DNA from 2 places in the Arthrobacter sp. 05N425 genome. Region 2 is predicted to be linked to the other one. Evidence: riboswitches for the same ligand, from Rfam matches in the RefSeq annotation. Region 2 holds a riboswitch; the other holds the start of a gene.
What was found. Region 2 has a riboswitch for S-adenosylmethionine ahead of AC1DGE_RS12075 (bifunctional o-acetylhomoserine/o-acetylserine sulfhydrylase). Riboswitches for the same ligand answer to the same signal wherever they lie in the genome.

Region 1 (4,996 bases), on a different contig from region 2:
CGTCCCGGACGTGGAGGTCGAGGACATCGCCACCACGGCCAAGACCATGCCCGGCTTCCCGCAGCTGTGGGGGGCCATGCTCAGCCAGGCAAGCACCGCAGACAAGGACGCCGCCGGTGGCACGCAGCACTGACTCCTGGGACGAATCCGACGTCCGGATCCGCCCCAACAAAAAGGGCTCCCGCCCCCGCACCAAGGACCGGCCCAGCTACGACGACGCCGTCACCGGCCGGATCGTCACCGTGGACCGCGGACGCTACACCGCCGTCGTCGGCGAGGGCACCGCCGACGAACGCAAGATCATCGCGGCGCGGGCCAGGGAGCTGCGCCGCAACCCCGTAGTTGCCGGGGACTTCGTCTCGCTCGTCGGGGACGTCAGCGGCGAACCCGACACCCTGGCCCGGCTGGTCAAGATCCAGGACCGCAGGACGCTGTTGCGCCGCAGCGCGGACGACACGGACCCGATCGAACGCGCCGTCGTCGCCAACGCCGACCAGCTCGTCGTTGTCGTGGCCGCAGCCAACCCGGAACCCCGCACCGGCTTCATCGACCGCGCTCTGGTGGCCGCCTACGACGCCGGCATCGAACCGCTGCTGCTCGTCACCAAGGCCGACGTCAAGGACCCCGCCGAGCTGCTGGCCAACTACCAGCACCTGGATTTCCCGGTGATCATCTCCAAAACCGCGGATTCGGCCGCCTCCGGCATCGACGCCCGCTCCGATGACGGCCTGTCCGCCCGGCTGGACAAGGCCGCCGTGTCGCAGCTGCGGGACTACCTCGACGGGAAGGTCACCGTCATGCTGGGCCACTCCGGCGTCGGCAAATCCACCATGGTGAACGCACTCACCGGCGCCGAACGGGCCACCGGCGGCGTCAACGCGGTCACCGGCCGCGGCCGCCACACCTCCTCCTCCGCGCTGGCGCTGAAGGTCAGCGATGCGCCTGCGGGCAGCTGGATCATCGACACCCCGGGCATCCGCTCCTTCGGCCTGGCCCATGTGGACCCGGACAGGATCCTGCGTTCCTTCCCGGACCTGGCGCCCGGCACCGATGACTGCGAGCGGGGCTGCAAGCACGACGCCACCGCCGTCAATTGCGGCGTGGACGCCTGGGTGCAGGGCGGCCACGCGGGCCCGTCCGGCCCGGCCCGGCTCGCGTCGCTGCGCCGGCTGCTGGGCACCGATCCGCGGCTGGAAGCGCAGGACACCAAGGAACTCGGCAGCGTCTCATAGCCGCGTCTACTTGGCGGCAGCGACGTGGCCTCCCGGTCCGCGGCGCGTTTTGACGGTAGTTTGGAAGCATGAGCCAACCAGCTTCGAGCTACAACGATGACCTGCGCCTTGCCCATGTACTGGCAGATTCCGTAGATTCCCAGACCATGAGCCGCTTCAAGGCGCTCGACCTTCGGATCGAGACGAAGCCGGACCTGACCCCCGTCACCGACGCGGACAAGTCCGCCGAGGAAGCCATCCGCGGGCAGCTGTCCCGCTCCCGCCCGCGCGACGCCGTCCTGGGCGAGGAGTTCGGCAGCTCCGGCCACGGTTCGCGCCGCTGGATCATCGACCCGATCGACGGCACCAAGAATTTCGTCCGCGGCGTCCCGGTCTGGGCCACCCTGATCGCCCTCGTCGACGAAGGCGAACCCGTGGTGGGCGTCGTCAGCGCCCCCGCACTGGGCAAGCGCTGGTGGGCCGCAAAGGGCGCCGGCGCCTACATGGGCCGCTCACTGGCCGCCGCGACCCGGCTGCGGGTCTCCAACGTCTCCCGGCTCGCCGATGCGTCACTGTCCTATTCGAGCCTCGGCGGCTGGAAGCAGCGCGGCAACCTCGACGAGTTCCTCGGACTCACCGAGGAGGTCTGGCGTACCCGCGCCTACGGCGATTTCTGGTCCTACTGCCTCGTGGCCGAAGGCGCCGTCGACATCGCCTGCGAGCCCGAACTCAACCTCTACGACATGGCGGCGCTGGTCCCGATCGTGACGGAGGCCGGCGGCCGCTTCACCTCGCTCGAGGGAGAGGACGGCCCCTTCGGCGGCAACGCGCTGGCGACCAACTCGATCCTGCACTCCGAAGTCCTCAAGCGCCTCAACCCGGGCCTCGACGACCTGCTCTAGCCGGCCACGCCCGAGGCAGCCCGTAACACTACGCTTCATATTCCGCCCTCCCTTTTCCGTGCGACCGGCCATGTCCTAGGCTCGAAGCAGGTCACGAGTGCCAGCGCAAAACCCCGGTTTGCTGGCCGGCAACCCTCCATTCGCGGCGGGGTGCCCCGGGTGACGACCTGGCCGGTCCGGAGCGGACCCGGCAAGCGCGGATCCCCTGTGTGCGGGGTCCTTTTCGAGCGAGGTCCCATGACGACTGCCACCATCCCCACCCACACCACCAGCGCCGGCGGCCCGGAGTTCACCGACGCACGCTTCGACGCCGCCCGCCGGCCACTGTCCGCGGTTTCCGGCGCCGAAATCCTGGCCCCCCTGATCCAGGGCGGCCAGGTCCGGTACGCCAACCTGGACTACGGAGCCTCCGCCCCGGCGCTGTCCGTGGTGTCCGCCTACCTGAACGAGATCCTGCCGTACTACGCCAGCGTGCACCGCGGCGCCGGCTACGCCTCCCAACTGAGTACCTCGGTGTACGAAAACGCCCGGAACATCGTCCGCGGGTTCGTCGGCGGCCGTCCGGATGACTCCGTGATCTTCACCCGGAACACCACCGACGCACTGAACCTGCTGGCCGGCTGCCTGCCCGTCGACGACGGCCGACACACCGGCGAGGTGCTTTACCTCGACATCGAGCACCACGCCAACCTGCTGCCCTGGCAAAACGTCCCGCACCGCAGCGTCGTCGCGGCGCCCACCCTGGCCGGCACCGTGGAGCGGCTCCGGGCGGAACTCGCCCTCGGCGGAGTAAGCCTGCTCGCCGTGACCGGCGCGTCCAACGTCACCGGCGAAATCCTGCCGATCCGTGAGCTGGCCGCGCTGGCGCACGAATTCGGCGCCCGGATCGCCGTCGATGCGGCCCAGTTGGCCCCGCACCGCCGCATCAACATCGCCGCGGACGACGTCGACTACCTCGCCTTCTCCGGCCACAAGCTCTACGCCCCGTTCGGCGCCGGCGTGCTGGTGGGCCGGCCGGACTGGCTGGACGCCGGCACCCCGCACTTGGCTGGCGGCGGCGCAGTACGGGACGCACGACTCGACGCCGTCAGCTGGACCACCGGGCCGGCCCGCCACGAGGGCGGCTCCCCCAATGTCCTGGGCGCGGCCGCGCTGGCCCGCGCCAGCCAGGTTATCGAGGCGCTGGACGAGCAGCAGTGGCACGCCCACGAGGACGCCATCCGTTCCTTCCTGGTCGAGGGGCTGGAGCGGATCGACGGCGTAACGGTCCACCACATCTTCGAGGACACCGGCCGGGAAGGCGGCCCCGGGACGATCGGCGTGGTCAACTTCTCGGTCGCCGGTTACGACGCAGGCCTGGTCGCCGCATACCTGTCCGCGGAGCACGGCATAGGCCTGCGCGACGGCCGGTTCTGCGCCCACCCGCTGCTAAAACGGCTCGGCCTGCCCGCCGGTTCGCTCCGGGCCAGCTTCGGCCTCGGCTCACGGCTCAACGACGCGCAGCGGCTGCTCGCCGGGCTCCAGGAGCTGCGGCGGAACGGCCTGGGCTGGGACTACGTCGTGGACGCCGGACGCTGGGTGCCGGCCAACGACACGCGCAGCTATCCGCACTGGGCGCCGAACACGCCTGGCACCGCTGGCGCAGCCCCCTGCTCCGTCGACTGACCGGCAGCGCAGCCCGGGCCGCGTGCGGTAAATTCGACAGGTACGCACCAGAGCTGCCGAAGGAGATCGCACGTGGCACGCGGCGGCCCCAAACTGCACCACCCCGGACTGCAGGGTGGCCCAAAACTGCAGCACCAGCGGCGGCGGGAGCTCGGGCAGAGCTTCCAGGACGGCGGCGAGCACTACGACCGGGTCCGGCCCGGCTATCCGGCGGATTCGGCCGATTGGCTGATCCCGGCCGGGGCCCACGACGCCGCCGACCTGGGCGCCGGGACCGGTAAGTTCACGGCGCTCCTGGTCCAACGGGGGCTCAGGACCGTGGCCGTCGATCCGTCCCCGGACATGCTCGACCAGCTGCGCCGCGCCCTCCCGGAAGTCGCCGCCGTCGAGGGTACCGCCGAACACACCGGGCTGGCTTCGGGGGCCTTCGACCTGGTCACGGTGGCCCAGGCCTGGCACTGGTGCGATCCCCTGCTGGCCAGTACCGAGGCGGCTCGGATCCTGCGGCCGCACGGCGTTCTCGGCCTGATCTGGAACCAGCTCGACACCTCGGTCCCCTGGGTGCACAGGCTGTCCCGGATCATGCATGCGGGGGACGTCCACAAGCCCCACTTCACGCCGCCGCTGGGACCGGAATTCATCGGGCTGGAGAGTCATCTCACCCGCTGGGAGGATCCAGTAACCACGCAGGACGTCATGGAACTGACCAAATCCCGCAGCTACTACCTGCGGGCAGGCGAGAGCACCAGGGCCAAGGTGCTCGCTAACCTCGACTGGTACCTGCACGAGCACCTAGGACACACTGCCGGGCAGCTCCTGCCGCTTCCCTACCTGACGCAAAGCTGGCGTGCCGTCAAAGCCTGAGGTTCCCGCATTGCACTGACCACGCCGCGGCGCCTATTATTTCGGTGTGCCTAACTTATATTTGTAGGCACTCAGGAACTTCTTGGGAGCCCGCAGTGCTGGACGTAGCCGGACACGAACCCCTGCCCGCGGGGAAACCGCCTGCCCGCAGGATCAGGGGTAGCCGCCGGGCTTTGCTGGGCCTGCTCGGCCCGGCGTTCGTGGCTGCCATCGCCTATGTGGACCCCGGCAACGTCGCCGCCAACCTGACGGCCGGGGCACAGTACGGTTATCTGCTCGTCTGGGTCCTCGTCGCCGCCAACGTCATGGCGGTGCTGGTCCAGTACCAGTCCGCCAAGCTCGGCATCGTCACCG
Region 2 (4,996 bases):
CAGGGCACCTCGACGCTGAACCGCTCGCAAAGCAGCCGGGAGTATTTCGACCTCACGTACCAGTTCCTGGACATCATCTTCGCCCTGGTCCCGGTGGTGCTGGTGATCTATTTCCTGACCGAACTCCGGCCCGCCGGCATGGCCGCCGGCACGGGCAGCTCGGCGTTCCGGAAGCTGGGCTTCAACTTCGCCCGGCCCGGCAAGGACCTGCTCCAGGGCCTCGGCCTCGCTGCCCTGATCGGCATACCGTCGCTCGGCCTCTACGCGGCCGGGCGGGCGCTGGGGATCACGACGGCGATCATCCCCAGCGCACTGGACTCCTACTGGTGGACGGTGCCGGTCCTGATCCTCTCCGCGATCCGGCACGGGATCGTGGAGGAGGTGATCGTGGTGGGCTACCTGCTGGACCGGCTCGGCAAGCTCGGCTGGGGCATGCCGCTGGCGATCTTCGCCAGTTCGATGCTGCGCGGCAGCTACCACCTCTACCAGGGCTTCGGGCCGTTCATCGGCAACGCCGTCATGGGCGTCATCTTCGCGCTGATCTACACGAAGACGCGCCGGGTGATGCCGCTGGTGATTGCGCATGCGCTGCTGGACATCGTGGCCTTCGTCGGATTCAGCCTCTTCGGCAAGGCGATCGGCCTGGGCTGAGCAGGCATAACCCGCGTTGCCTCCAGTGGCCCGCCGCCGGCGACGGGTTAAAGTGTTTCGGCCGCCAGCGGTGGGTGGCATCATTGGCACCCGCTGCTGGCGGCCGAAGTTTTTCGGGCAGGAAGCGTCAGATCGTGACGGCTCCGGAATCGGTTTCGAAGGTGACGGACAGGATTCCCGGCGTCCCGTGCGGGGCCAGCCAGTTCACGTCCACGTCCTCCAGCGGCTTCTCGACCGGTTCACCCAGCCACTCGGTGACCCGCTCGGCCGAGCCCGCGATCGTGAGGGCAGACATCTTCACGTTGCTCTCATAGGCGTTGGACGGGTGCAGGGCGGGGTCGCCTTCCCACTTCAACATGTAGGGGACCTGCGGATCCGCGATCAGGCCCAGGATGCCGATCTGCTTCCAGACCAGTTCGCGGCCGTCGGGGAACTTGCGGTTGCCGTTGACGGCGGAGCGGCCCAGCCGCTCCTCGAACGGTGCCAGGTCGTCAACCTCGACGCACCAGCCCATCCAGCCACCGCCGGCGGCCGAGCGGGCGCGGACTGCCTGCCCGAACGGCGCCTTGTCGGAGGCCGGGTGGTCCAGGACCTCCACGACCTCGAGGTACTTGTGTCCGGCAAGCGGGATAATCATGTTGCGGGTCCCGAACCGGGGGTGTATTCCGCCCTTGACGGCTTCGACCCCGAGGGCGGTCGCAATACGTTCGGTGGTGGCAGCCAGGCCATCTTGTTCACAGGCGTAAGAGACGTGATCCATGCGCATGCCCTCATCTTGGCACTTTGTGATGGAGCTCTCAGCTTAGGCTGCCCTTACCGTGATGGGATGTCATTTTCCCGAGCTCACCGCGCGGATTTGCCCGGCCAGAACCACGGCACTTTCCGGCTCCCGGGCGTGCGCCGGGCGGCGGTGGGGCCGTTCTTCATTTTCGTCACAAAGCTATCCAGGCGTAATGGCGCGTTCGTAGACTGAAGCCAGGTCATGAGCGCCAGCATCGAGCCCCGGCTTGCTGGCCGGCAACCCTCCTTGCGCGGTGGGGTGCCCCGGGTGAAGACCTGGCCCGCCGGCGTCCGCCGGCAGGCAAGCGCGGCGCCAGAGCCGTTCCGGCCCCAGAGGCCAGGGGCGGCCTGTGCCCAGTCATTAGGGAGCTCTCCGATGTCCAACGCCTGGTCCTTTGAAACCCGCCAGATCCACGCCGGCCAGGAGCCGGACTCCGCCACCGGCGCGCGGTCGCTGCCGATTTACCAGACGACGTCGTTCGTCTTCCCCAGTGCGGAGAGCGCCGCCAACCGGTTCGCGCTCGCCGAGCTCGCCCCCATCTACACCCGGATCGGCAACCCCACCCAGGACGCGGTGGAACAGCGGGTCGCGAGCCTGGAGGGCGGCCTGGGGGCGCTCCTGCTCAGTTCCGGCCAGGCCGCCGAAACCTTCGCGATCCTCAACATCGCCGAGGCGGGGGACCACGTCGTCGCCAGCCCCAGCCTCTATGGCGGGACCTACAACCTGCTGGCCCACACGCTGAAGAAGTTCGGTATCTCGGTGACGTTCGTGGAGGACCCGGACAACCTTGAGCAGTGGCGCGATGCCGTGCAGCCGAACACCAAGCTGTTCTTCGGCGAGGTGGTCTCCAACCCCCGCCAGGACGTGCTGGACATCGAAGGCGTCGCGGACGTCGCCCACCGCGCCGGGGTGCCGCTGATCGTGGACAACACCCTCTCCACCCCCTACCTGATCCGCCCGATCGAGTGGGGCGCCGACATCGTGGTGCATTCGGCCACCAAGTATCTCGGCGGACACGGTGCCGCGATTGCCGGCGTGATCGTCGACTCCGGCAACTTTGACTTCGGCAAGGACCCGGAGCGCTTCCCCGGCTTCAACACCCCGGATCCCACGTACAACGGCCTGGTCTATGCCCGCGACCTCGGGGCGGACGGGGCGCTGGGAGCGAACCTGTCCTTCATCCTCAAGGCCCGGGTCCAGCTGCTGCGCGACCTCGGTTCGGCCGTCTCGCCGTTCAACGCCTTCCTCATCGCCCAGGGGATCGAGACGCTGAGCCTGCGGGTGGAACGGCACGTCGCCAACGCCCTGCGGGTGGCCGAATGGCTGGAAGCCAGGGACGACGTCGAATCCGTCGCCTACGCCGGGCTGCCGTCCAGCCCCTGGTACGAGCGCGGCCGCAAGTACGGCCCGAAGGGGACCGGCGCCGTCGTCGCGTTCAACCTCGCAGGGGGAGCGGAGGCCGGCAAACGCTTCGTCGACGCCCTCGAGCTGCACTCCCATGTGGCGAACATCGGTGACGTGCGCTCACTGGTCATCCACCCGGCGTCGACCACGCACAGCCAGCTCTCGCCGGAGCAGCAGGCGGTCGCCGGCGTCAATCCCGGCCTGGTCCGGCTCTCGGTGGGCCTCGAGCACATCGACGACATCATCGCGGACCTCGATGCCGGCTTCCGGGCGGCCAAGAACGCCTGAGGTCACGCAGCACGCCGAATTTCCCCACCTTTGCGGGGATGGCCCCGGGAATCGCCGACACTTCGGGGCGACCCGCCGGGCGCGTCTGTCAAAGGTGGGGAAACTGCGGTGTTGACGGGTCCGGCTGTCACACAGCCGTCACAATCTTCGCGCTTGTGCCGCCGTGTTTCGTAGAATCGACGCAGGTCATGAGTGCCAGTGACAGCCCCGGCTTGCTGGCCGGCAACCCTCCATTTGCGGCGGGGTGCCCCGGGTGAAGACCTGGCCTGCCGGTCAGCTGACGGCGGGCAAGCGCGAAGTTAGGTCCTCACATGACGATTGCCGTCACCCGCACGGGTGTACCCGAAAGCAAACCCTCCACTGTTCCCGACGGCGCTGTTCCCGACGGTGCTGTTCCCGACGGGACGGTGCAGTACCTCCCGATCGGTTCCCTGGCCCTTGAATCCGGTGCCACCCTGCCCGAGGTCACCCTCGCCTACGAGACCTGGGGGACGCTGAACGCCGATGCCTCCAATGCGGTGCTGATCGAGCACGCCCTGACCGGCGACACCCACGTGACCCGCGGCGCCGGCGAGGAACCGGGCTGGTGGGAGGAACTGGCAGGCCCCGGCGCCCCGGTGGACACGGGCAAGTACTTCGTGGTCTCCATCAACATCCTCGGCGGCTGCTACGGCTCCACGGGGCCCTCCACGCCGGCCCCGGACGGCCGGCCCTGGGGCTCGCGCTTCCCGCTGGTCACCCTCCGGGACAGCACCGCGGCGGAAGCCCGGCTCGCCGACGCGCTGGGGATCAGCAGCTGGTATGCCGTGCTCGGCGGCTCGCTCGGGGGAGCGCGCGCGCTGGAGTGGGCGGTGACCTACCCGGCGCGGGTGCAGCGATGCGCCGTGATTTCGGTCGGCGCCAGCAGCACCGCCGAACAGATCGCCTTCGCCCAGGCCCAGACCCTGGCAATCCGCCAGGACCCCAACTTCAACGGCGGCGACTACTACGGCGGCCCGGAACCGCACGCCGGACTGGCCCTCGCGCGCCGGATCGCGCACATCACCTACCGTTCCGCAGCCGAGCTGGACGGGCGCTTCGGACGCAACGCCCAGGCGGCCGAGGCCCCGCTGGAGGCCGGGTCGCTGGCCGGCCGTGGGCGCTACCAGGTGGAGAGCTACCTGGACCACCAGGGCAACAAGCTGGTGCGACGCTTCGACGCCAACAGCTACATCGCCATCACCGAGGCGCTCACGAGCCACGACGTGAGCCGCGGCCGGGGAAGCCTGGAGCAGGCCGTCTCCCTGGCCACCGCGGAGTTCTTCGTGGCGGCCGTGGACTCGGACCGGCTGTACTTTCCCGCCCAATCCCGAGAGCTCGCCGACGCCCTGCCGGGGGAGGTCCCCGTGCACGTCATCGAGGCCCCGATCGGCCACGACGGCTTCCTGACCGAAATCGGCCAGCTCAGCGAGCAGCTCCGGGGCAACTTCTTCGCCTAGCCGGCACCGCCGTGTGTGCATTTTTGCAGACGCACTCTGCGCGATTAGTCGTTGAGCTTGCCTCGATCGAAGTCCATACTCGTGGAGAATGACGCCGTGTGTTCCAACTCACACACACGTAGTCAACCTAATGGTCCACAGGGTGTCGACGACGACACCGAAGGAGTTCGCATGAGCACGGAAAACGCCGCCGCAAGGCGCGCAGAGGAGCCCGACGTCAAGACGTCCGGCCTGAAGAAGGTAGTAACGGCCTCCATGGCCGGCACGGTAGTGGAGTGGTACGAGTTCTTCCTCTACGCCTCCGCCGCCACCCTGGTTTTTGGCAAGATGTTTTTCCCCAACTCCGGAACGGAACTGGACGGCATCCTCGCCGCGTTCCTGACCTATGCGGTTG

Region 1: another riboswitch for S-adenosylmethionine. It lies ahead of AC1DGE_RS06765 (aminotransferase class V-fold PLP-dependent enzyme); the one in region 2 lies ahead of AC1DGE_RS12075 (bifunctional o-acetylhomoserine/o-acetylserine sulfhydrylase).

Annotation. Positions count from the first base shown of each region.
Region 1 covers NZ_JBFTMU010000003.1:248,277-253,272, reverse strand. The annotation lists gene aroA (3-phosphoshikimate 1-carboxyvinyltransferase) at 1-133, shown strand, start outside; gene rsgA (ribosome small subunit-dependent GTPase A) at 117-1,232, shown strand; gene hisN (histidinol-phosphatase) at 1,301-2,113, shown strand; SAM riboswitch class IV at 2,203-2,316, shown strand; gene AC1DGE_RS06765 (aminotransferase class V-fold PLP-dependent enzyme) at 2,351-3,778, shown strand; gene AC1DGE_RS06760 (class I SAM-dependent methyltransferase) at 3,851-4,642, shown strand; gene AC1DGE_RS06755 (Nramp family divalent metal transporter) at 4,738-4,996, shown strand, end outside.
Region 2 covers NZ_JBFTMU010000008.1:20,488-25,483, forward strand. The annotation lists gene AC1DGE_RS12065 (CPBP family intramembrane glutamic endopeptidase) at 1-651, shown strand, start outside; gene AC1DGE_RS12070 (VOC family protein) at 779-1,417, opposite strand; SAM riboswitch class IV at 1,630-1,745, shown strand; gene AC1DGE_RS12075 (bifunctional o-acetylhomoserine/o-acetylserine sulfhydrylase) at 1,808-3,124, shown strand; SAM riboswitch class IV at 3,309-3,424, shown strand; gene metX (homoserine O-acetyltransferase MetX) at 3,436-4,602, shown strand; gene AC1DGE_RS12085 (MFS transporter) at 4,774-4,996, shown strand, end outside.